Asticcacaulis excentricus CB 48: one gene and its partners. The protein of the gene in region 3 binds, or shares a complex with, the protein of the main gene of each other region. Links are inferred from orthologs where the notes say so. Each region holds a gene or a part of one and is shown on either strand. Other genes may lie near its edges.

What was found.
Region 1: the proteins of dnaN (region 3) and dinB are in contact, whole or in part, in a solved structure (PDB 1OK7), measured with the Escherichia coli proteins. The link is inferred for Asticcacaulis excentricus CB 48 from one-to-one orthologs.
Region 2: the proteins of dnaN (region 3) and ASTEX_RS14280 are in contact, whole or in part, in a cryo-EM structure (PDB 8GIZ), measured with the Escherichia coli proteins. The link is inferred for Asticcacaulis excentricus CB 48 from one-to-one orthologs.

The regions. Positions count from the first base shown.
Region 1 is NC_014816.1:497,020-499,984, reverse strand. The notes cover bases 148-2,965. They hold dinB (DNA polymerase IV), read right to left. Parts: upstream 2,192-2,965; coding sequence 1,103-2,191; downstream 148-1,102. Other genes in these bases: ada (bifunctional DNA-binding transcriptional regulator/O6-methylguanine-DNA methyltransferase Ada), read right to left, coding at 2,251-2,965; ASTEX_RS02330 (OsmC family protein), read left to right, coding at 618-1,004; ASTEX_RS02335 (pyridoxamine 5'-phosphate oxidase family protein), read right to left, coding at 148-494. In the rest of the region: more of ASTEX_RS02335, read right to left, coding at 1-147. UniProt on the Escherichia coli protein: Poorly processive, error-prone DNA polymerase involved in translesion repair and untargeted mutagenesis. Copies undamaged DNA at stalled replication forks, which arise in vivo from mismatched or misaligned primer ends.
Region 2 is NC_014817.1:554,506-564,957, forward strand. What follows is about bases 4,051-6,907. They hold ASTEX_RS14280 (DNA polymerase III subunit delta'), read right to left. Parts: upstream 6,056-6,907; coding sequence 5,045-6,055; downstream 4,051-5,044. Other genes in these bases: ASTEX_RS14270 (MBL fold metallo-hydrolase), read right to left, coding at 4,051-4,270; ASTEX_RS14275 (TatD family hydrolase), read right to left, coding at 4,267-5,043; tmk (dTMP kinase), read right to left, coding at 6,057-6,695; ASTEX_RS14290 (septal ring lytic transglycosylase RlpA family protein), read right to left, coding at 6,758-6,907. In the rest of the region: ASTEX_RS14255 (sensor histidine kinase NtrY-like), read right to left, coding at 1-624; tRNA dihydrouridine synthase DusB, read right to left, coding at 911-1,894; ASTEX_RS14265 (bifunctional 2-C-methyl-D-erythritol 4-phosphate cytidylyltransferase/2-C-methyl-D-erythritol 2,4-cyclodiphosphate synthase), read left to right, coding at 1,960-3,105; more of ASTEX_RS14270, read right to left, coding at 3,461-4,050; more of ASTEX_RS14290, read right to left, coding at 6,908-7,483; ASTEX_RS14295 (DUF1304 domain-containing protein), read right to left, coding at 7,597-7,950; ASTEX_RS14305 (glycoside hydrolase 5 family protein), read left to right, coding at 8,429-9,772; ASTEX_RS14310 (hypothetical protein), read right to left, coding at 9,812-10,426. UniProt on the Escherichia coli protein: Part of the beta sliding clamp loading complex, which hydrolyzes ATP to load the beta clamp onto primed DNA to form the DNA replication pre-initiation complex.
Region 3 is NC_014816.1:254-10,758, forward strand. The notes cover bases 884-3,793. They hold dnaN (DNA polymerase III subunit beta), read left to right. Parts: upstream 884-1,732; coding sequence 1,733-2,854; downstream 2,855-3,793. Other genes in these bases: dnaA (chromosomal replication initiator protein DnaA), read left to right, coding at 884-1,574; recF (DNA replication/repair protein RecF), read left to right, coding at 2,962-3,793. In the rest of the region: more of dnaA, read left to right, coding at 153-883; more of recF, read left to right, coding at 3,794-4,086; gyrB (DNA topoisomerase (ATP-hydrolyzing) subunit B), read left to right, coding at 4,089-6,536; ASTEX_RS00025 (helix-turn-helix domain-containing protein), read right to left, coding at 7,127-7,495; ASTEX_RS20925 (hypothetical protein), read left to right, coding at 7,602-7,736; ASTEX_RS00030 (glycoside hydrolase family 97 protein), read right to left, coding at 7,743-9,806; ASTEX_RS00035 (argininosuccinate synthase), read right to left, coding at 10,139-10,505. UniProt on the Escherichia coli protein: Confers DNA tethering and processivity to DNA polymerases and other proteins. Acts as a clamp, forming a ring around DNA (a reaction catalyzed by the clamp-loading complex) which diffuses in an ATP-independent manner freely and bidirectionally along dsDNA.

The DNA of each region.
Region 1 (2,965 bases), 500 kb from region 3 along the record:
CCGTGGTCACCGGGATCGGCACGCTCGCCCGTGGCCATGGCCTGAAGGAAGGCGACGCCGGCGGCAATCAGGCCAGGGCTGTCCCAGAATTCGGCTTCGCTCGCGTTAAAACGCAGCAGGCGCAGATTGGGATCGTCCTTGCCGCCGGGGAACCACGCCTTGTCCGCCGCTGACCACAGTTCATCGATAATCACTGGGTCGCGACTGATGCTCACCGTGCCATTGAGGGCGACATAATTGTGGCCCTTAGGGTCGGAAAAGGTGAGAAGCGCCTCCGGATTGGCTTCGATTTCACCAATCTTGCCTGTGTCAGCCCCGGTAAAGAACCACAGCACGCCGTCAAAGGCCTTGTCCTCCGGGTGGCGAATTTGCGGCATCATGGGCCGCGCGTGCAGCAGGCCAGTCGCAGCGTGCGTCGCCAGCATAGCCACCTTAGTGTCCTTGATCAGGGACCAGATACGTTCGCGGGCCTCTTGGCCATACAGGGTCGTCATGCTTTGCCTCTTTTGTCTCGCTGGCACCCCGCCGCAGCCCTCCATTTGCATCGCGTGCGCGTAAAATAGCCATAGGAAGGGACGCTGCGCGCATATAGTCTGCCGACAAAAGGGAGACACCACATGGCTCATGCACGCGCCCATATCGGCACCGTCGACTTTCTCACCACCATTGAAACCGGCGGACGCACCCTCACCGCCGACGAACCTGAAGCTCTGGGCGGCGGCAATGCTGGATTTGCACCCTACGACCTGCTGCTAGCCTCTCTGGCCGCCTGTACCTGTATCACCCTACGCATGTATGCGGCGCACAAGGGCTGGCCGCTGGAGGCCATCGATGTTGAACTGCACCACAGCAAGGACGACAAGCGCTCAAAAATCACACGTTTGCTGACCCTTAAGGGAGCCCTGGATGAGGCCCAGAGGGCGCGACTGGCCGAGGTGGTTGAACGCACACCGGTCACCCTGACGCTCAAGGAAGGGGCGGATATCACGACCACGTTTGGTTAAAGCGTTCGTCGGCCCAGCTGAGACGACAAGCTCTCTAAGCTTCTGTTTGGTAGAGATATTTTTTTTCGAAAACCGTTCACGCTTTTCGACATGTCGCTCTAAATCGCCAAACTGAGTTGCTGCGGTTCGGCCTGCGCCTGCGAACCGCCCAGCGACGATAGGGTGACGCCCAGCAGACGAATCCCCTTGGCGATTGGGAAGACGCTTTCGAGCAGACTGCCCGACAGACGGGCCAGTTCACCCTTGTTGAGCACGATGGCAGCCGCGGTGTGACTGCGGGTGATCTGCTGGAAGTCGGTATATTTGACCTTAAGCGTCACGGTGCGGCCGCGCGTGCCGTGCTGATCGCAATAGCGCCACACCTTGTCCACGATAGGTGAAAGGGCTGCGCGCGCGGCCTCCAGTGAGAAGATGTCCTGAAAGAAGGTGTTTTCCGCGCCCACGGACTTGCGCACCCGGTCCGGCTGCACGCGGCGATGGTCGATGCCGCGCGCAATATTGTAGTAATAGTCGCCCGACACGCCGAAATGCTTTTGCAGAAAGGCCAGATCCTGCGCCTTGAGATCTGCCCCGGTCAGGATGCCCAGCCGATTCATCTTCTCTTCGGTCGCCGGGCCGATGCCGTGGAAGCGCCCCACCATCAGGGTCTCTACAAACTCAGGCCCCATGCGCGGCGTGATGACGTAAAGCCCGTCTGGCTTGCGATAGTCCGACGCCATCTTGGCCAAAAACTTGTTATAGGACACACCCGCCGAAGCCGTTAGTCCGGTCGCCAGCTTGATCCGCGCCCGGATTTCCTGCGCGATCAGGGTCGCCGAGGCGATAGCTTTGTGATTGTGCGTGACGTCGAGATAGGCCTCATCGAGCGACAGTGGTTCCACCAGTTCCGTATAGTCCTCAAAAATGTCGCGGATCTGTTTCGAGACGGCCTTATAAGCGTCAAAGCGCGGCTTGACGAATATCAGCTCCGGGCACTTGCGTCGCGCCGTCACCGACGGCATGGCCGAACGGATGCCGTATTTGCGCGCTTCGTATGAGGCCGCCGCCACAACGCCGCGTTCCAGTCCGCCCACCGCCACCGGCTTGCCGCGCAGTTCAGGATTATCGCGCTGTTCCACTGAGGCGTAGAAGGCATCCATATCAACGTGGATGATCTTGCGCAGAGGTTCGATGTTCTCGTTTTCCATGGTGCGGTTCCGCAGCGTCATTAGAACGTAACGCGAACATAGCACAAAAAGGGAACAAATCAAGCGGTCTGAATCTCGCCTTCCGCCTCTAACAGCGCCGCCTTGCGCTCCACACCCCAGCGATAACCCGACAGGCTGCCATCGGTACGCACCACCCGGTGACAGGGTATGGCCACGGCGATCTTGTTGGCCGCACAGGCCGAGGCCACGGCGCGCACGGCCGCGGGCAGGCCCACCCGCTCGGCCAGTTCGCTATAAGAGACGCGCGTACCAGCCGGCAGCGCCTGAAGCGCGGCCCACACCTTCTGCTGGAACAGGGTGCCGCGAATATCGAGCGGCAGGTCGAGCGCGGTTTGCGGCGCTTCGATCAGACCAGCCACACACGCCATCGTATTTTCAAACGCCGCGTCCCCACCGATTAGTTCGGCTTCGGGAAAGGCGTCCTGAAGGTCGCGCACCAGCGCCTCCGGGTCATCGCCCAGAAAAACCGCACAGACACCCTTTTCGCTGCGGGCCACCAACAACGCACCCAGACGCGATTGGCCCACGGCGAAGCGGATCACCTCGGCCACCCCGCCCTTGCGGAAGGTGCGCGGCGACATACCCAGTGCGTTAGCCGTATCAGCGTAGAACCGGCTGGGGGCATTGAAGCCGGCTTCGTAGATGGCTTCGGTGACGCTGCCGCTGGTCTTCAGCGCCGCCCGCATCCGGCCGCTGCGGTGGGCGCGGGCATAGGCCTTGGGGGTCAGACCCGTGGCCGCTTTGAACACTCGG
Region 2 (10,452 bases), on a different replicon or contig from region 3:
CGCACCGGGGTTTTCCGCCCGGGCCAGCACCTGCCCGCTATCGTCAATAATATAGACCGCCGCCAGTTCCCCGCGGATCGAAATCAGTTCACGCAGGGCCTGCGAAAAGCTCAGCCGTTCGGCAAACATGCGGATCAGTTCAGGCCGTTGCAGATCGCGAGCAATGTCCGTCAGTGTATCGCGCGCCGTATTGGTCTGGGTTTCGATAAAGGCGGCCCCGATGTCGGCGCTGTTTTCGACCGACGACTGCACCCGCGCCGAAAACCACGTTTCCACGCCGCGATTGACCAGCACACCAAAAAACAGGGCCACGACAAAGGCCGGCGTCACGGCCGCCAGAGCAAACAGGGTCACAAAGCGCACATGCAGGCGCGTCCCCGCATCCTTAGCCCGTGATCGCGCCAGTTGCAGTACCCGCCGCAAAACGAAGAAGCTCAGGCCCAGCAACAGCGCCAGATTCAGGCAAACAAGGCTGAACAGAAAGACACTCGATGGCCCCAGCGGCCCAGCCCCCGGCGCCGCAATGATGATCCAGATAATAAAAGCGGTCATCAGGGCCGACAGGGCATAGGCACTCACCATGGCCAAACGGCCACGGCTGGCATTTTTCAGCCCCCGCGTCATGCGGGCCCATGATAGGCCGAAGCGCCGCCTGATACCTGTGTCTTTCAAAACCCAGCTTTCCAGATGCCACAATGGAGCACAATCCGATAAAGTGGGCACCACTTTATGGATAAATTGCGCCTTCAAACAAACCTCAGAGCGTCCTGAGTTTGTGCGCTAACGCAGTACGCTCTGAGGGTGGCATTTGTGCACTACTGTGTCTGAATATCAACATCTATGTTGCAAGAATGCGCCGAATTTGCCGGCCGACGATCACGAAATGTTTTCAGATTCCCTTAAAGGGGTATTAGCCAAACAGGGCACTCAACTCCCGTTCGATATCTGTGGGATCATCCATACGGCACAGCCGCGCCTTATCCTGACGGCGAACGGCGGGGTCTTCGCTATAATCGCCAGCTTCAATATACCAGCCCAAATGCTTCTTGAACATTTTGAGGCCCAGACCGCTGCCGTAGAAGCTGAGACTGTCGTGCATATGTTCGAGGATCAGCTCCAGACGCGCCGATCCGGTCGGCTCAGGCTCATTTTCGCCGCTCAGAGCCGCATCGAGTTGCGCGGCCAGCCACGGGCGGCCATAGACGCCGCGCCCGATCATCAGGCCGTCGGCCCCAGACTGCGCGAGGGCCTCGCGCGCCTTCTCGCCATCCGTAATGTCGCCGTTGACGATGACGGGGATGGACACCGCCTCCTTGACCTGTTGCACAAAGGCCCAGTCGGCCTCGCCCTTGTAAAACTGCTGCCGCGTGCGGCCATGAACGGTTACCGCCTGAATCCCAATGGCTTCCGCCCGACGAGCCAATTCCGGTGCATTACGGCTTTGGTTGTCCCACCCCATCCGCATTTTAACCGTCACAGGTCGCGAAGTCGCGCTGACGGCCGCCTCCATGAGGCGGCTGGCGGCATCGAGGTCGCGCATCAGGGCCGACCCGCACAGGACGCCGGTCACCTCCTTGGCCGGGCAGCCAAAGTTGAGATCAACAATATGCGCACCCGACGCTTCGGCCAGAGCGGCCCCACGCGCGATAAACGCCGGGTCCTTGCCGATCAGTTGCACGATCTTAAGGCCGGCATGTTCCCCCAGCGCGAATTTGCGCACCACGTCCGGACGCCCACGCTCCAACTCGGCACAGGCGACCATCTCGGTGGCCGCATAGGCAGCCCCCAGCTTAGAAGCCATGCGGCGGAAGGGCAGATCAGACACACCGGTCATCGGCGCGATCAGGGCGCGCCCGGCAATCTCCACATCTCCGATCCTAAGACTGTGCGTCATCATGAACGCGAAATAACCGCGAAGCCCTCTTTACGCAATGGGCGGGCTCCGATTAAGACGAAGCCATGAGTTTCAATGCGATCATCGTTGCCGGCGGTTCAGGTCTGAGGTCAGGCGGCAAAAAGCAATGGATGCCGTTGCGCGGTAAGCCGGTCCTCAACTGGTCGATCGAAGCCTTTGCCCGCGCCGGAGCCGCCGACATAGTGGTTGTCGTGCCGCGCGACGATCTCGATCACGCCACCCTGACGCTTCAGGGGTTGGAGCGGGTGCGCGTCGTTCCTGGCGGGGCCACGCGCGCCCTTTCCGTGCAAACCGGCCTCAGTGCTCTGCATGAAACGGCTGCGCCCGATGATCTCGTGCTGATCCACGATGCCGCGCGGCCCCTGCTGACGGTAGACTTGATTGAAACGCTTCTGACTCGGCTGCAAACGGCGCGCGCCGCTATTCTGGCCGTACCGGTCACCGACTCGCTGAAACGTGCCGAAGACAGCCGCATCATCGACGCGCCCTCGCGTAATGGTCTGTGGCGGGCCCAGACCCCTCAGGCCTTCCGCCTCAGAGACATAGCCGACGCCTATGCCCAGTGGACGGGTGCGGTCGAGGCCACCGACGAGGCCATGGTAGCCGCTGCCGCCGGGATCAGCGTCGAGATCGTCGAAGGGGAACAGCGGCTTCAAAAGCTGACCTATCCCGAAGATTTTGCCGTGCTGGAGGCCTTTATGCCCGCTCAACAGATGCGTATCGGTCAGGGCTTTGACGCTCACCGCTGGGGCCCCGGCGAAAGCGTGTGGCTGTGTGGCGTGGAAATTACCCACGATCAGACCCTGATCGGCCATTCGGATGCCGATGCTGGCCTGCACGCCCTGACGGATGCCCTGCTAGGGGCCGCGGGGTTAGGCGATATTGGCGATCACTTCCCGCCCACCGACCCACAATGGAAAGGTGCGCCGTCTGACCTGTTTCTGCGTCATGCGGTCGAACTGATACGCCAGCGTGGGGGGGAAATCGTCAATGCCGATGTCACGCTGATTTGCGAGCGCCCCAAGATCAAGCCGCATCGGGAGGCCATGCGTCACAGAGTCGCCGATATTCTCACGCTTGATCTGGCGCGAGTCAGCATCAAGGCCACGACCACCGAGAAGATGGGGTTCACCGGTCGGGAAGAAGGACTGGCCGCGCAGGCGGTGTGCCTGATCACCCTACCATTATAACGCAGCGCACAATCACGAATCTTTCTTTATTGTTACAGGGTTTATATTTTTATCATAATTAACAAATATTTACCTGAAATTTAACCTGAAACGTAGCCAATGCTGCTACGCAAAATTTCAAATGACAACGCTCTGTAAATATGATGAATTGCAGACGTTCGGGGTGGGTTTGTTTTTGAAACCCATTATTTCATTCAATTTTTTAAGCTGTTCTTTTTTGCGTTCCAACCTTCCCCACCCCGAACAGGCTTCCCAGAGCGCAAGCCGATAAAGTGGATACCACTTTTCGGAAAAATTGCGCGACCAAACAAAAACTTAGAGCCATTGGACGGCTCAACTGAGCCGGCGAATGGCTCTAAAACTCCGTATCAATCACCATCTGATCATAGGCAGGCACGACACCGTCCGGTAGGTTCGCCCGCAATTCTTCGTAATCCATTTCCTGATGCAGGTTGGTTAGCACGGCCAGCTCAGGCTTGACGCGGGCGATCCATTCCAGCGCCAGATCGAGATGCGCGTGCGTCGGGTGCGGCGAATAGCGCAGTGCATCCACAACCCAGACCTTTAGCCCGTAAAGATGCGCAAAACTGTCTTCTGGCAGGTCACTGATGTCGCTGGAATAGGCCACGTCCCCGATACGATAGCCGACGGAACGAATAGGACCATGTATCTGATCGAAGGTGACAACCGGGACTTCGCCGCCCTCGCCCGTCAGATGGAACGTCTCTCCGAAAAGCGGCAAGGCCATTGGCGCGCAGATCGGCGGATAGCCGAACTTGCCCGCAAAAATATAATCGAACCGGCTGAGCAGGGTCTGACGCGTCGCTTCATCCATATAGCCCGGCACCTGCATTTTGCGCAAAAGCGCAAAGGCCCGCATGTCGTCTATGCCATGCGTCTGATCCGCATGGTCATGTGTCCACAGTACGGCATCCAGATGGTTTATGCCTGTCTGCATGATCTGGGTGCGAAAATCCGGGGACGTATCGACCACCACATTGGTCGTCTGTTCGGGAGACAATGGATCGAAAGCCTGAAACAGGGCCGAACAGCGGCTGCGGCGGTTCTTCGGGTTACACGGATCACAGCGCCCCCAAAAGCCGTCGGCACGCGGCACGCCGGTCGAGCAACCTGAACCCAGTATGGTGGTCCTCAGCCGTCTCATGCGCGCGGTATCCGCTTGAACAGGGCGTAGAAGGCGTCGGTCGTCCGCGCGATCGTGTCTTCGCGCGTCCAGCCACGGATTTCCGCCAGCTTGTCATAGACGTGCGTCACATAGGCCGGTTCGTTGCGCCGGCCGCGCATGGGTGTGGGCGCCAGATAGGGGCAGTCAGTTTCAACAATAATGCGCTCGGCTGGCATGTCCGCGATAATGTCGCGCACATCCTGCGCCGCCTTGAAGGTGGCAATGCCCGACACCGAGAAGTAGGCCCCTATCCCGGCCGCCTTCTTCGCCAGTTCAGCGCCTGAGGTGTAGCAATGCAGCAGGAAGGTGAACGCCCCCTTGGCGTGTTCGTCGGAAAGAATCTCCCACATTTCGGCATCGGCCTCGCGCGTATGCACCACCAGCGGCAGGCCACTCTGGCGCGCCGCCTGGACATGGGTGCTGAACACCGCCGCCTGAATGTCTCGCGGGCTGAAGTCATAGTGGAAATCCAGCCCACATTCGCCAATACCGACCACCTTTGGCCGTTGCGCCAGTGTCAGCAGGTCCGCCACGCTGAGACCGGGATTCTCCTTGGCCTCGTGCGGGTGCGTGCCAACGGTGGCCCAGATGTCCTGATGCGTCGTCAAACCATAGCAGGTTTCAAAATTCGACACCCGGTCGCAGATATTGACCATCAGGCCCACTCCGGCCTCACGCGCCCGGTCGATCACCGCGTCACGGTCTTCGTCATATTGCGGGGCGTGCAGATTGACGTGACTGTCGATAAGCATCTTACCTTAAAGCCTTGATATCGTTTACGATGGACCAGAAATATTCGCCGCGGTCCAGATTGACACCCTCGGTTTCGGCGACGACCGTGCTAAGTTTGACCCACAGTTCCGACCATTGCCGTCCGCGCGCCGGGGCGTCGGCGCTCAGCGCCCGCTCCTGTACTCGATCACTCAGCGCGGCGATAAATTGCGCGAATTTTTTGGGACCGTCGATCTTCGAGGAGTTCGTCTTGAACAGCGTCATCAACGGTAACAGATCGAAGCGCGCAGGCTGCGCGTCGGACAACAGTCGCGCCGCCAGCTCATCCATCTCCAGCGCCCCCTCTTCCCACAGCCGCAACCCCTTGCCCGGGGAGCCCTTGGCCATTACCACCAGTCGTTCAAGCTGTTCAGGGCTAAGGTCGGCGCGCGCCGAGATAAAGCGCTGAACCGCTTCATCGTCCCACGGCGAGAAGCCTAGACGCCGGCAGCGTGAGCGGATGGTCGCCAGAAGTTTGCCCGGCGAATGCGAAATGAGGAACAGCAAGCCGCGTTCAGGTGGTTCCTCAAGAATTTTCAGCAAGGCATTGGCTGAATTGATATTCAGGTCATCGACAGCATCAACGATACAGACGCGATAGGCCGAACGCGACGGCGCTTTGGAAAAGAACTCGACCACCTCGCGCACTGCATCGACGGTGATATTCTTGCGCGTCTTGCCGTCCTTCTGCTCACGCTCCAGCACGAGCAGGTCAGGGTGCGACTGCGCCACAATCAGGCGCGCATCGGGGTCCTCCTCAGACATGCCAAGAATGCCAAAGCCCCGGTCGCGCTGATGCCCCATCAGATAACGCGCCGCGCGGTAGGCAAGGGTCGCCTTGCCTACCCCTTCGGGCCCGCACAGCAGCCAAGCGTGGTGCAGACGCCCGCGCGACAGAGCATCAAGAAAGGCCGTTTCCTGCGCTTCGCCCTGAATGAAATCAAAGACCTGACGCGGATGGGCGACGGCGGTATCGTCTTCGGTCACCGCCATCTCAGCTTACCTTCAGTTCCGCAAAGCGGCCCGACACCACGCGCCAGACATCGGCCTTGATGTCTTCAATTGAGCGGTCGGCGTCGATCAGTCGATAACGCTCAGGATGCGCGGCGGCGCGCCTGCGAAAGCCCTCACGCAGACGCTCATGAAAGGCCAGTCCCTTGGACTCAAAGCGGTTTTCGGCATCGCCGCGCGCCAGCGCCCGCTTTAAGCCCGCTTCCGGCGGCATATCCATCACGATAACCAAATCGGGCTGAGTGTCCGCTACAACGGCGGCGTCAATGCTTTCGATCAGTTCGGGGGTCACGCCGCCCCCCGCCCCCTGATAGGCACGTGTGGAGTCGGAAAAGCGGTCGCAGACGATCCACGCCCCGCGTTCCAGTGCCGGCCGGATCACCTGCTCCAGATGGTTGGCACGCGCCGCATACATCATCAGGGTTTCAGACATCGGCGACCAGCGCCCGGCCTCACCCGTCACCAGCAGGTCGCGCAGCGCCTCCGCGCCGCTGGAGCCACCCGGTTCGCGCGTCTGCACCACCTCCAGCGCCAATTCGCGCAGATGCGCTACCAGGGCCTTCACCTGAGTGGATTTTCCGGCACCTTCGCCGCCTTCGAATGTAATGAATCTACCGGTCATGTCAGCCGATACATCGGCCAAGCGCTCGGCTAAGACAAGGCTAAAATCACAACCCGCCGAAATTACTCGTCACGCGTCAGAATGGCGTCGAAATAGCCCGCCGCCAGCACCTTTTGCCGATAAAGTTCGGCCTTTTGCGCCCCCTCGAACGGCCCCAGCGTCACGACATAGAGACCCCGCCGCTCATCGACCCGCGCTCGCAACTGGTCGCTGACCCGCTCAGCATTGGCGCGCTCGGAAAAGGCCCCGACCTGCACGCGATACCGCTGTCGATCCCCGTCCGCCACCTCAGGCGTCGCTGCGGCATAGGTCGGACGCGCGCCCAGCACGGCCGGGCCCAAAAATTTGATGCGCACCCGCGCTGTGCCGGTCTGATGCACGCCCAAGGCCTTGGCGGCCCCTTTCGACAGATCAAGCAGACGCCCATCGACAAACGGCCCGCGATCATTGAGCCGTAGCCGCAGACTGCGGCCATTGTCGAGATTGGTCACCTCGATCACCGACGGGAGCGGCCAGGTCTTGTGCGCCGCCGACAGGGCATTCGGATCAAAGTGTTCCCCTGTCGCCGTCAGACTGCCCGACTCGTGGCCGTACCAGCTTGCCGTGCCTGTAAGCGTGTCGCCAATATCGGGCACATAGGGGCTATAGGTGTCGCCGCGCACCTTATAGGGCCGTAAGTTGGCGGCGCGATACTGCCCGTTCTTCACCACTTCCGGCTCGTCGCGCGTGCTCAGCTTCGGCCCACCCGCACAGGCGGCCAGAAGCCAGATGCTTGCCAGAACAAGCATTTGCACTGATCTTTTCGCAATCAGGTTCAATTGGGTGGACATGGGACGCCCCGGTCAACACATTCTGTGCCCAAACAGGGTAAAAAGAAATGGAAAAGGCTTGGTTAATCGCCTTACAGATTAAGCCCCAGAGCGATCAGGGCCAGCGCTGCCGGAAGCGCCTGAATAAACAGAATCTTGCGGCTGGCCGTCGCCGCGCCATAGACCCCGGCCACCACCACGCAGATCAGAAAGAAGACCTTGAAGGCCAGCGCGTGCGGCCCCGGCATCAACCCATAGATCAGACCGGCCGCCAGAAACCCGTTATAAAGCCCCTGATTGGCCGCCAAAGTCTTTGTCTGCTCCGCAAATTCGCGGCTGAGCCCCAAGGCTTTCAGCCCCGCCGGTTTCTGCCATAGGAACATCTCAAGGATAAGAATATAGATATGGATCAGCGCAACCAGCGCGGTCAGAACGGTGGCGATCATGGGGGCGTCCTCTTTTTATTCGCGAGAGGGTATGCCGCATATGGCGAAGGGGCAAGGTGCCAGACGCACGGGCGGGCAGGGTGGGATTGGCTCCGCTGCGCTCCGCCGAACCTACGCTTCGCTCCGGTTTACGAACCCCATCTCCCCGTGGGTTCAAGTCCCCACCCCCGTCGATCACACACAAAGACCGGCCCTTTTGGGGCCGGTCTTTGTGTGTGATGGCGGACAGGGTGGGATTCGAACCCACGGTAGGCTTCCACCTACGGCGGTTTTCAAGACCGCTGCCTTAAACCACTCGGCCACCTGTCCTTGCCTTGAGCGGAGTGTGCTTCTATCGTGACCGCCTGCGCTTGCCAAGAGCCTATGGGGATAAATCCCCAGCCGCAATCGAAAAACGCCGCTTCATCGATTAAATATTTCAAAAATAATTATTACAGGTTAAGTTGCGTCCCACCAAAAACAAACAGGAAGGATTCCCATGCCCGCGTCCCTTTCCCGCCGCAGCGCCCTGCTGGCCTCGCTTAGCCTCGGCGCTCTGACCATGGTTAGCCATGCCTCCGCCGCCACACCGGTCGGTGATTTTGTCACCGTTCAGGGCCCGCATTTCAAACTCAAAGGCGAAACCTATCGCTTCGTTGGGGCCAATATCTGGTACGGGGCCTATCTGGGGGCCGACGCCGCCTTTGGTGACCGTACGCGTCTTCAGAAGGAACTGGACGATCTTAAAGCGCTGGGCGTCACTAATCTACGCGTTCTGGCCTCGTCTGAGTTGTCGCCGCTGAAAAACTCGCTCGATCCGGCCTTCCGCACGCGCGAAAACGGCAAATACAACGAAGACCTGCTGGTCGGGCTGGATTACCTGCTAGTCGAAATGCACAAGCGCGGCATGAAGGCTGTGCTTTACCTGACCAACTTCTGGGAATGGTCAGGCGGCATGATGGCCTATCTCGACTACACGACCGGGCACTATATCAATAATGGCGATCCCGCCCATCCGTGGCCGGAATTTGCCGATGTCAGCTCGCGCTTCTATGCCAACGCAAAGGCCGTGGCGATGTACCACGACTATGTGCAGTTCCTGCTCAAGCGCACCAATTCGCTGACCAAAAAACCGTATCGCGATGACGCCACCATCATGGCCTGGCAGCTCAGCAATGAGCCGCGTCCCGGTGGTGGGCCTGAAATCGCCGCGCACCACATGCCAGCCTATCTGGCTTGGATTTCTTCGACCGCCAAACTGATCCGTTCGCTGGCGCCGCATCATCTGGTGTCGCTGGGCCACGAAGGCCTCATGGGCGTGGTTGGCAATGAAACGTTCCTGATCAACGCGCATAAGGAGATCGACTACCTGACGGCGCACATCTGGCCACAAAACTGGAGCTGGGTCGACGGCAAGGACCTGCCCGGCACCTTCGATGCTGGCGCCGCCAAGGTGCAAAAATATATCGATGACCATATCCGCATCGCGACGGCCATGAACAAGCCGCTGGTCTTCGAAGAATTCGGCTTCCCCAGAGATGACGTGAAGTATGAGCCGGGCACGCCAACCGTCTGGAAAGACAAGTTTTATGGTATGATCTATAAGGCGGTCGAAGACGCCGTGAAAACCGGCGGGCCGGTGTCGGGCTCAAACTTCTGGGCCTGGGGCGGTGCGGGCCGCGCTCTGCATAAGGACTACTGGATGCTGCGTGGCGAAACCGCCTATGTCGGTGATCCGCCGCACGAGCCGCAGGGTTGGTACAGCGTTTTCAATACCGACACTTCGACGCAAGGCCTGGTCCGGCAGCACGCTGAGCGGATCAAAAAGCTCAAAGCCTCCTAATGTATCTAATGAAAAGGCCGGGATAATCCCCGGTCTTTTCTACGGTTTTACGGGATTGGTCATAGGGCCCGTAGGGGCCGTCGCGCCGCCCAGACCCGGCAAAACCGCCGTCTGGTAATCCGGCGGAATGACAAACCACTTGGCGTCCTGAGCGCCCCTGGCGTAGGCCACCACCTGAAACAGCGGCACATTGCGCCCCTTCTGCGTCATCTGCATCAGAATTCCGTCACTATTGGCGCAGGCCATGCCCGACTGATTGAGGTAGCCGCTGAATTCCAGCGTGCGGCACGGTTGCCCGGCCATCAGGCTTGAGCCCACCGGACGCACCGTCGCGCGCGATTCCAGCGTCGCCAGATCAAGCGGAAGCGGCAACAGGGCCGCTTCTCGGCTTAAGGGAAACAGCAGCGCGATACGTTTGCCGCCCGCTGCCGTCAGGTGGATCAGAACCCCCTTGTCGCGGTCGGCAATATAGGTCTGCGATACCCCGCCGCTCAACATGTCCACCCGCATTTTCACCCCCGTGCGGCGCACCTCCACCGGCGCTTCGAACCCGGCCATACGAACGCGGGCAAAGAAATCAGGTTCGGACGATACCTGCGCCCGCGCGCCGGGGGTCACGACCATCAGCGACAACACAAAGATCAGCCAACGCATAGGGCGACTCCTCTATCTCGCTTGCA
Region 3 (10,505 bases):
CTGGTTAAGGTGTGAACGCCAAGGGTTTTTGTAACCGGAGGCGGCTCTCCCTCTTCGGGTGTCAGGGGCTCTCTCAGAGCCTGTGTCAACCCGTCTGAAGCCGCCACCGCATTGCGTAAGAGTTGGGGAAAAATGATCGGGGCTTTGATAACATGCCAGGCGTAAACAACTGGTCGCCGATCCAGCCTGAAATGGTATGGACTAAAGTCGCATCCGCGCTTCGTCATGAACTGGGTGAGGGGCCTTACAATTCCTATGTCGCGCCGTCGGCGCTGCGACAGAATCCCCTGGGCGACCCGGTGCTGGTGACGCCGACACTTTATGCCCGCGACTGGTTCGCTCGCAATGCCCTGCGCCGTGCCAACGAGCTGTGGGCGCAGCACGATCCGGACCACCGTTCGCTGGAACTGAAATCGCGGGCTGAATTCGACGATCAGTCGAAGAGCGCCCCCATGACACCGGTGACCCGCACAGATAGCGCCGAAAACGCACCGGCGGCTCCTGTCGTCAGTTTTCAGGACGCGGTGGCCCGTGTGGCCGGGCTCCAGGAACGCCTGACGTTTGAGACCTTTGTGCCTGGTCGCGGCAATGAATTCGCCTACACCATGTCGCGTCAGGTGGCCACCTGGGCGGATGGGCACTTTAACCCGGTCTTCTTCCACGGCCCTTACGGCTATGGAAAAACACACCTTCTGAACGCCATCGCCTGGGAAGCGAAGGCCCGTCGTCAGGACGCAAAAGTCGTCTATCTGACCGCGGAAAAGTTCACCTCGACCTTTGTGAAATCGCTTCAGGACCGCTCGACTGCGGCCTTTAAGGATGAACTGCGCAGTGCCGATTTGCTTCTGATCGACGATGTGCATTTTATCGGCGGCAAGACCTCGTCGCAGGAGGAGTTGTTTCACACCTTGACCGCGCTGTTGGAAAACAATAAGCGCGTGGTGTTCACGGCGGACCGTCCGCCGTCGCACCTCAACGAAATCGAAGCGCGTCTCAGATCGCACCTGTCTTCCGGACTGGTCTGCGCTCTGGATGTCGCCGATCAAAGCCTGAGAATGGGCATTATCGAGCGTAAGCTCGATCAACTCGCTAAGCGTCTGGGCGTCGCCCAGAAGCCGCAACATGATGTACTGCAATTTTTAGCAGACCGCGTACCGGGTTCTATCCGAGAGCTGGAAGGGGCCGTTAATACCCTGGCCGCTTCGGCCGGTGCGCGTCTGGGGAGTTTGACTTTGGACGAAGCTATGGCCTTGCTGCAACCCAACCTGAAGGTATCGGCTGAGCGCCGCGTGACGGTCGATGAAATCCAGAAGCTGACGGCGGATCACTTCGCCCTGAAGCAGGCGGATCTTCTGTCGGAGCGCCGGACGCGCTCGGTTGCCCGCCCGCGTCAGGTGGCGATGTGGCTGTGCAAGCAGCACACGACGCGTTCTTATCCGGATATCGGCCGCCGTTTCGGCGGGCGTGACCACACCACGGTTCTGCATGCCGTGAAGAAGGTCGAGGAGCTGCTGCAAAGCGATGAACAGATCGCCAAAGACGTGGAAGCCCTGACCCGCAAACTGCGCGGCTGATTAGCCGGTTTAACCGGTTGACGCCGCTTAATAAACATTTAAGGTCTTACGAAGCGCCGGGGCAACTGCCCCGGCCTTTTGCTCTCTACCTACACGGCCGCAAAGGCTGGTCAAAACTTCTGGCCAAAAATTCCGGCCAAAAATTCTGGGATGCCAAGATGCAGCTAATCATTGAACGTGGCGCACTCCTGAAGGCACTGGGCCACGTCCAGAACGTGGTGGAACGCCGCAACACCATCCCCATACTGTCGAACGTGCTTCTGTCGGCTGAAGGCTCACAGGTGTCCTTCTCAGCGACCGATCTCGATATGGAGATCGTCGATTCCGCAGAAGCCATCGTCGCCGTGCCGGGTCAGATCACTGCGCCGGCCCATACCCTCTACGAAATCGTCCGCAAACTTCCCGACGGAGCGGATGTCGAACTGCGCTATCAGGCCGGTGACGATCCGCGCCTCACCGTACAGGCCGGGCGCTCGCGCTTTGCCCTGCCCGTGCTGCCCGCCGGTGATTTCCCGGTCATGTCAGGCGACCATGACGGCACGACCTATGCGCTGCTGAAAGAAGACTTAAAGCGCCTGATCGACAAAACGCGCTTTGCCGTCTCGACCGAAGAGACGCGCTACTATCTCAACGGCCTTTTCCTTCACACCCTGACTGAGGACGGATCAGGCTATCTGCGTGCCGTGGCTACCGACGGCCACCGCCTGGCCCTTGCCGAAATGCCGGCTCCGGACGGTTCGATGGGCAGCGCCGGGGTTATCATCCCGCGCAAGACCATTGATCAGGCCCGCCGCCTGCTGGACGACGGCACGGGTTATGTCGAACTGACCGTTTCACCCGCCAAGATCCGCTTCAACTTCGGCACTGCGGCCCTGACGTCGAAAATCATCGATGGCTCCTTCCCGGATTATGGTCGCGTGATCCCGAAGAACAACGACAAGCTGATGCGTATCGACACGGGCATCCTGTCGCGCGCCGTCGATCGCGTTTCGACCATCTCAGCGGAAAAGAGCCGCTCGGTGAAGATGGCGATCGAGCCGGGGCGTCTGACGCTCACCGTGCGCAATATCGAAGCCGGTCAGGCCGTCGAAGAAGCGGAAATCGACTACGATTCCGACTCGCTCGAAATCGGCTTCAACGCCCGCTACATCCTCGATGTGATGGGGCAGATCGCCGGTGAACAGGTCGAACTGCGCCTCAATGATGCGGCCTCTCCGACCCTCGTGCTCGATACCGCAGATCAGGGCGTACAGTACGTGCTGATGCCGCTGCGGGTGTAGGCTCAATTTTTCGCCCTGCTCCACATTTTGGCAATGAGACAAATGGTCAGATCGAAACCCGGGGTTACCGTGTGTTTCGATCTGACTTTTTCGTTTAAAGGGCGCGCATGAAAACCCGCATTCACGCCCTGAGCCTGACCGATTTTCGCAGCTATGACCGGCTTGATGTCGATTTGTCCGGGCGGTCGCTATATCTGTTCGGCCCCAACGGCGCAGGTAAGACCAACTTTCTTGAAGCGATCAGCGTCCTCAATCCCGGTCGGGGTCTGCGCGGGGCGGCCGTCAGCGATCTGGGGCGTCGCCTTCCGCAGGAGGCCAAGGGTCGCGCCTGGGGCGTGTCGGTCGAGCTGAAAAGCGCCGAGGACGATATCCGCATCGGCACGGGGTCCGACCCGCGCAGCCTTGAAAAGCGTCTTGTGCGCATCGACCAGCAAACCGTCCCGGCGGGGCGTCTGCTCGATCATATTCGCCTGGTTTGGCTGACCCCGGCGCAGGACCGTATCTTCCTTGAGGCGCGCGCCGAGCGGCTGCGCTTTTTCGACCGCTTGGTCTTCGCCGCCACACCTTCACACGCCACGACAGTTAGCGCCTATGAAAAGGCCCTGCGTGAGCGGCTAAAACTGCTGGTGCAGGGTCCCGCCGACGCCGTCTGGCTCGACGCGCTGGAGGAGAGGCTCGCTGAGGCCGGAAGTGAGATGATTGGGGCCCGCCGCGCCGCCCTGAGCGATCTTCAGGCGGAAATCGAAGCGCACGAAAGCGCCTTCCCAAAGGCGGATCTGGGACTGATCAACGAAGCGTCAGACGCCCGGGAACGCGAGACCCTGAATACCGCCTTGCGCGAGGGATTTGCCCGGGCCCGTGCCCGTGATTCGGCGGCGGGGCGCTCGCTTTTCGGGCCCCATCGCACGGATCTCAGCGTCTTTCACCGCGAAAAAGATCGTCCGGCCGCGGACTGTTCCACGGGGGAGCAAAAAGCCCTCGTTCTGAACCTGATTTTGGCGCAGGGGTCGAGACTTTCGCGTGTCAAAAGCGCACCGAATCCTGTAGTATTACTTGACGAAGTCGCAGCGCACCTCGACCCGATTCGCCGGGCGGCGCTGTTTGATGAAACCGATCGTCTGGGCCTGCAAACCTTGTTTACAGGCACGGACGAAAGCCTCTTCGACGGATTGGCCGGGCGTGCGCTTGGGGTTCGTGTCGAAGGGGGCCAATGGGTAGAATTTAGGGACTAGGCATGGCCGAAAACGAAGAGCATCCGGAAGTCGTCGAAAACGCTTATGGCGCGGATTCGATCAAGGTTCTCAAAGGGCTGGATGCGGTGCGCAAGCGCCCTGGCATGTATATCGGCGACACGGATGACGGGTCGGGCCTGCACCACATGGTCTATGAAGTCGTCGATAACGCCATCGACGAAGCGCTGGCCGGTCACGCCACCCGGGTGGAAGTGATCCTCAATGCCGATGGGTCCTGTTCAGTCTCCGACGACGGGCGCGGGATGCCGGTCGATATCCACGCCGAAGAAGGCGTGTCGGCAGCCGAAGTCATCATGACGCAGCTCCATGCCGGCGGCAAGTTTGACCAGAACAGCTACAAGGTCTCCGGCGGCCTGCACGGCGTCGGCGTCTCGGTCGTCAATGCCCTCTCCGACTATGTTGAGCTGAAAATCTTCCGCAATGGCAAGACGCACGAGGCACGCTTTGAGCTTGGCGAAACCGTGCGTTCGGTCGAGGTTACCGGCGACGCGCCCCTGCGCGAAAATGGCAACCCCCTGACCGGTACCATCGTCACCTTCCTGCCGTCACTGAAGACCGGCCCGGACCAAGGCACCTTCACCTTCATCGATTTTGACCGCAAGACGCTTGAACACCGCCTGCGTGAACTGGCCTTCCTCAACTCAGGCGTCCACATCCGCTTCGCAGACCTGCGTGAGGCCGAGCCCTACGACATCATCCTGCATTACGAAGGCGGCATCGTCGAATTCGTCAAGCATCTGGACAAGTCAAAATCACCGATCATCAAGGAGCCGATCGACGCGCGGGGCCTGCGTGACAAGGTCGAGGTTGATCTCGCCCTGCAATGGAACGACAGCTATCACGAGACGATGCTGTGCTTTACCAACAACATCCCGCAACGCGACGGCGGCACCCACCTGGCGGCCTTCCGTGGCGCCCTCACGCGGGTGATGTCGGCCTATATGGAGTCTTCAGGCCTCGCCAAGAAGGAAAAGGTCTCGGTATCGGGTGAAGACGCGCGCGAAGGCCTGACCTGCGTTCTGTCGGTCAAGGTGCCGGACCCCAAATTCTCGTCGCAGACCAAGGACAAGCTGGTCTCCTCCGAAGTGCGTCCGGCCGTCGAAGGCATCGTCTTCGAAAAGCTGTCGCAGTGGTTTGAAGAAAACCCGGTCGAAGCCAAACAGATCGTCTCCAAGATCATCGAAGCTGCTGCCGCCCGTGAAGCGGCCCGCAAGGCCCGCGAACTGACCCGCCGCAAATCGGCGCTCGACATCAACTCGCTGCCAGGCAAGCTGGCCGACTGTCAGGAACGCGACCCGGCCAAGTCCGAACTCTTTATCGTCGAGGGTGACTCGGCCGGTGGCTCGGCCAAGCAGGGCCGTAACCGTGAAAATCAGGCCATCCTGCCCCTGCGCGGCAAGATCCTGAACGTCGAACGCGCACGTTTTGACAAAATGCTGTCGTCGGAAATGATCGGCACGCTGATCACGGCGCTAGGTACCGGTATTGGGCGAGATGATTTCAATATCGAGAAGCTGCGCTACCATAAGATCATCATCATGACCGATGCTGACGTGGACGGCGCGCACATCCGTACCCTGCTTCTGACCTTCTTCTACCGTCAGATGCCGCAGATCATCGAAAACGGCTATCTCTATATCGCTCAGCCGCCTCTGTATAAGGTCGCCAAAGGCAAGTCGTCGCGCTACCTGAAGGACAACACCGAAATGGACGCCTTCCTAATCGAGGAAGGCACGTCTGAGGCGGTTCTGGAACTGCGCTCAGGTGAGCGTATCACCGCTCAGGACCTTGAGGCTCAGGTACGTATCGCCAAGACCTTCAAGGGCAGCGTGGACCGTCTGGCCAGCCGCGCCCCGGCCTTTGCGATCGAACAGGCGGCACTGGGGGGCCTGTTCGGCGACAAGCCCGATCTGGCACTGGTCGCCAAGCGTCTTGATCGTCTCAAGGAAGACGGTGACGGTGACTGGAGCGTCGAAGCCAATACGACCAGCCACGGCGGCTATGTCTTTACCCGCGTGCGTCGTGGCGTATCGGAAAAGATCGTGCTGGATGACGGCCTGATCCATTCGCAGGACGCCCGCCGCCTCAATGAGCGGACGCTGGAACTGGGAGACCTGTTCAACGAAGTCTCGACCTTCCGTCGCAAGGACAAGGCCGCAGACATCCGCGGGCCTCTGGACCTCGTCGCCGCCGTTCTTGATGCCGGACGCAAAGGCCTGAGCATCCAGCGCTATAAGGGCCTGGGTGAAATGAACCCGGATCAGCTGTGGGAAACCACGCTGGATAAGGACGCCCGCACCCTGCTTCAGGTAAAGGTCAATCTGACCGACGAAGCCGACGACCTGTTTGTCAAACTGATGGGTGATCTGGTCGAACCACGCCGCGAGTTCATTCAGGACAATGCGCTCGATGCTGAAGTGGACGCCTAACGCCACCTACCACCCTCTTTTAAAACCGCCGGGTCAACACTCCGGCGGTTTTTTCTGCGGCAAGTGTCGATTTGCGATTCTTTATATAACGTCACGCGCCCCGCATCCCATCGGTGATGCATCCCCCTCAGCCCCACTTCTCACCTCCACGGTTAGCTAGAGCGTTTGCGCGGAGGCCCTCATTGCGCCTCGCGGCAATTGATGCTGGGGATGCATGACTTCCGACTTGCACGCGCTCATCGCTCTAAAGTGGCAAAAAGGGCGCCGCCTATCTCGGAAAACTTATGGCCTTGACCACCGATAGCCTAATTAAAGCGTGGCGCCGATGGCCCCAGGTAAAGGTCAACAGGGACCGCTCTGGCGGATAGTTGGAATTCGTAGGCTGGAAATTTGAAAATCAGTGCCTGCAAAACAAGCGGGACTGGAGAATGTTTAATGTTTCGAATCGAAAAGGTGATCGTAGGCGCGGGCGAGTAGCTTTCATGCATCAAGGGTAGGAGCACGGAACTCTGTTCAACCGAGCTTTATGATGCCGCTCCGCTGCTATGATCCGGTACCATCAAGGTCGATACGGACTGGGTATCGGTAGATTAGGCGATCAGATCACATTCCTGAACCAGGCGGTCGGCCGGAATATGCCAGGCCTTGTTTATTTTACGGATCATAGCGAGTGTCAGGGGGCGTTTGCGGCGAAGTATTTCTGTCGCGCGGTTTTTGCCGATCAGATTGGCTAGATCGGACTGGGTCCTGCCCTGCGCTTCCATGGCTGCCTGAATGGCTTGAACCGGATCGAGGTTCTTTGCGATAGGCCAGCGGCGCTCCTCGTAGTCATGAACGAGAGTGATCATGATGGCGAGCTGGTCATGTTCCGGCGTGCCTTCGGCTGCGCTCCAAAGGCCTTTCATTTCTTCCAGTGCGGAAGCGTGATCGTCATCGTTCTTGATAGGGCGAATGTCCATGATCAATACTTTCAGAATTGGTCGACGGTCGTTGCGTCGATCCGATCATATTCGGCATGAGTGCCAATATACAACCCTGGGAGATTTCTGCCCACGAAGTAGATTTATGACCATCCTGTCGGGTAGTTTTTTCAAATCCATTTCGACCTCAGCCAGAAAGGCGTGCCTAGAGGCTCTATTCTTCTGGCTTCTGATGCTATCCAGCCCGGTCATCGAAACGCCCGATGCCGAGCTGGACTAAAAATGGCTAACGGCGTTTCTTGACCGGCTTTAGGGGTGTAATCTGAATAACCCCACCGCCCGAGTTGGCCAATCGCAGTGTGAGACTTTGCTGGGCATCGACATCAATTTCGCTCTTCTTCACGCTCGAAGGGTGATCGCCATCTTCCCAGACAACCGCTTTATAGGCGCCTCTGCCAAGGAAGTTCAACGGCACGCTAATCGTCTTTGCACCGTCAGTCATCGCCCCCACATACCAGCTATCGCCTGAACGGCGTGCGATAACCACACATTCGTCAATGTCCCCAAGGATGAAGCGGGTCTCGTCCCAGGAGGCGGGAACGCGCTTTAAAAAGTCAACACCGTCCTCTGGACTTCCGTCCGGCTTCTTGTAGGCGGGCGGACTGTCAGAAACCATCTGAAAAGGGCTCTCGTAAACAACATACATCGCCAGTGCGGCCGCTCTGGTGGTCATGACATAAGGGTTCACGAAGCTTTGCTTTGCGGGAAAATCTGCCGGCGTCGTGTGTCTGAAACCACCCGGCGTATAGTCCATCGGCCCGAGCAGCCCACGGGTAAAGGCCAAGGTCACGTTGTGCTTGGCAGTTATGCGCTGGCTCCATTTGTTGTTTTCTGCGCCCAGCACCCCTTCTTGGGTCATGTAGTTTGGCCAGGTCCGGGTTAAACCTGCAGGCGGAAAGGCCCCATGGAGGTTGACCATGAGCTTGTGATCAGCGGCCTTCGACAGAAGTCGCCGATAAAACGCCATGATCTCCTGATCGTTGCGGTTCAGAAAATCGACCTTCACCCCCTTAACGCCCCACCGTTCATAGGTTGCCAGCGCCTCTTCAAGTTGGGCATCCAGTTGCTGCCATTGCAGCCAGACCCATACGCCGACACCCTTCGCTTTAGCGTAGCGTACGATCTCGGCAATATCGATTTCCGGCTTGGGTCGGGTCACATCGGCGTTCGCAGTGGGCTCAACGGACGATCCAACAGACCAGCCTTCGTCGATGAGAAGATATTCAAACCCCATTTCGGACGCGAAATCCGCATAAGCCTTATAGGTGGCCGTGTTCATGCCTGAGGTCTGACCATTGGCATTATGGGGGGACGGCAGAGGAAAGGCGTTGCCATTCCACCAGTCCCAGGCTGACAACCCGGGCTTAATCCAGCTTGTGTCTGCAATCATCGAGGCGGAAGCGAGTGTATTGATCAACTGGGACTCGATCAGCTGGCCATTCGTATCTCCCATCATCACGACGCGCCACGGCGTTTTAAAGTCGGTCGAAACGTCTAGCTGAGCCGCTCTGGTGCGGAACCGTGCGCCGGGGTCATTGTCTTTGCGAGGGGTCAAGACCACGCGTAAACCCGGTGTGCCGTCGTTAAGCCCCGTATAGTAGGCCCCCGGATAGTCTTGTGGATCCGATTCCGCGATAGCAAATGCGGCGGAACCCGTGCGGCAGACGACCGGCGCCTGGAACAGATGGAAGGGGCGAAACTGCGAGGCCTTAATCGCATCATGCTCGCCTTCAAAACTGTTCTCAAACCGTCCCTGGTTCAGACCGTGACAATCAAAGTCGTCGCTAAAGCGAAATGAAGTCGCCTCGTCTTGGATGTTTAGCGCCGAACGACCGGGCTGTTTAGGAACGACATAGCGAAACGCAATCCCGTCATTATAGGCCCGAACGATCAGATCCAGTCTCGCCAATTCAGACTGCCCGGTTTCAATACTTATATGACTTTCCTCGTACGAGGCGCGGACGTCTTTCGACTTCCCTACAGGCAAGGTGTAACGGTCTTCGCCCGTCACTGTTTTGGAGGCTGAAAGCTTTGCGCCCCTCTCCCCCAGTGTTGTGCCAAACGGGGAGCTGTTTTGCAAAATGAGCCCAAGCGGTGAGGCTTCAATCAGAGCCCTTTGATGCCGGCTTACACTGAAAGTAAGTGCCCCCTTATCGCTCACCACAACGTCCACACGATTACGCTTATCCGGAGACGTTGTTGAAACGGTTTGCGCCGCCGATGATGTCGCCGCAACCGCAAAAACGGTGATGGAAACGCATTTCAAACAAGACCGAAAATCGAACACCATGAAGTCCTCCCTATTTGTATGATATTGGGAGCTATCACGTGACCAAGGTCAAGATCTGAAAACGCGGCCTTTACGGTGAAGGGCCACTTTAAGGCAATGGCGTCACCTTTAGTGGCGGACAGCCAACTTTCCTAAGGACAGGAAACGGCATCGCCCTGCCCTTACAGGCCAAGGGCTGCCTTGCGGTAAAGGCGGATCTTTCACGAAGCGGCAATCCCAGGGCCACAAGGAATGGGCCCTGGAACATGTCCCGCTTCGAAAGCTTCACAGTTCGCAGTGTCTTACCAGATAGGACGCAAGAGCGCCTCGAAGACACTCAAATGCGGCGCGAGCTAGCCGCGAAGGTCGCGCTTTGCCGCGACCCGCAGACGCAAGGCGTTGAGCTTGATGAAGCCCGCCGCATCGCGGTGGTCATAAGCCACCTTGCCCTCTTCGAAGGTCACCAGATCCTGATCATAGAGGCTGTAGGGGCTTTCGCGGCCAATGACCGTGACATTGCCCTTATAGAGCTTCACCGTCACGCGACCGGTGACCTTGGCCTGCGAATAGTCGATCGCAGCCTGAAGCATTTCGCGCTCCGGCGAGAACCAGAAGCCGTTATAGACCAGCGAGGCGTATTTCGGCATCAGCTCGTCTTTCAGGTGCATGGCGCCGCGGTCGAGCGTGATCGACTCGATGCCGCGGTGCGCCGCCAGCAGG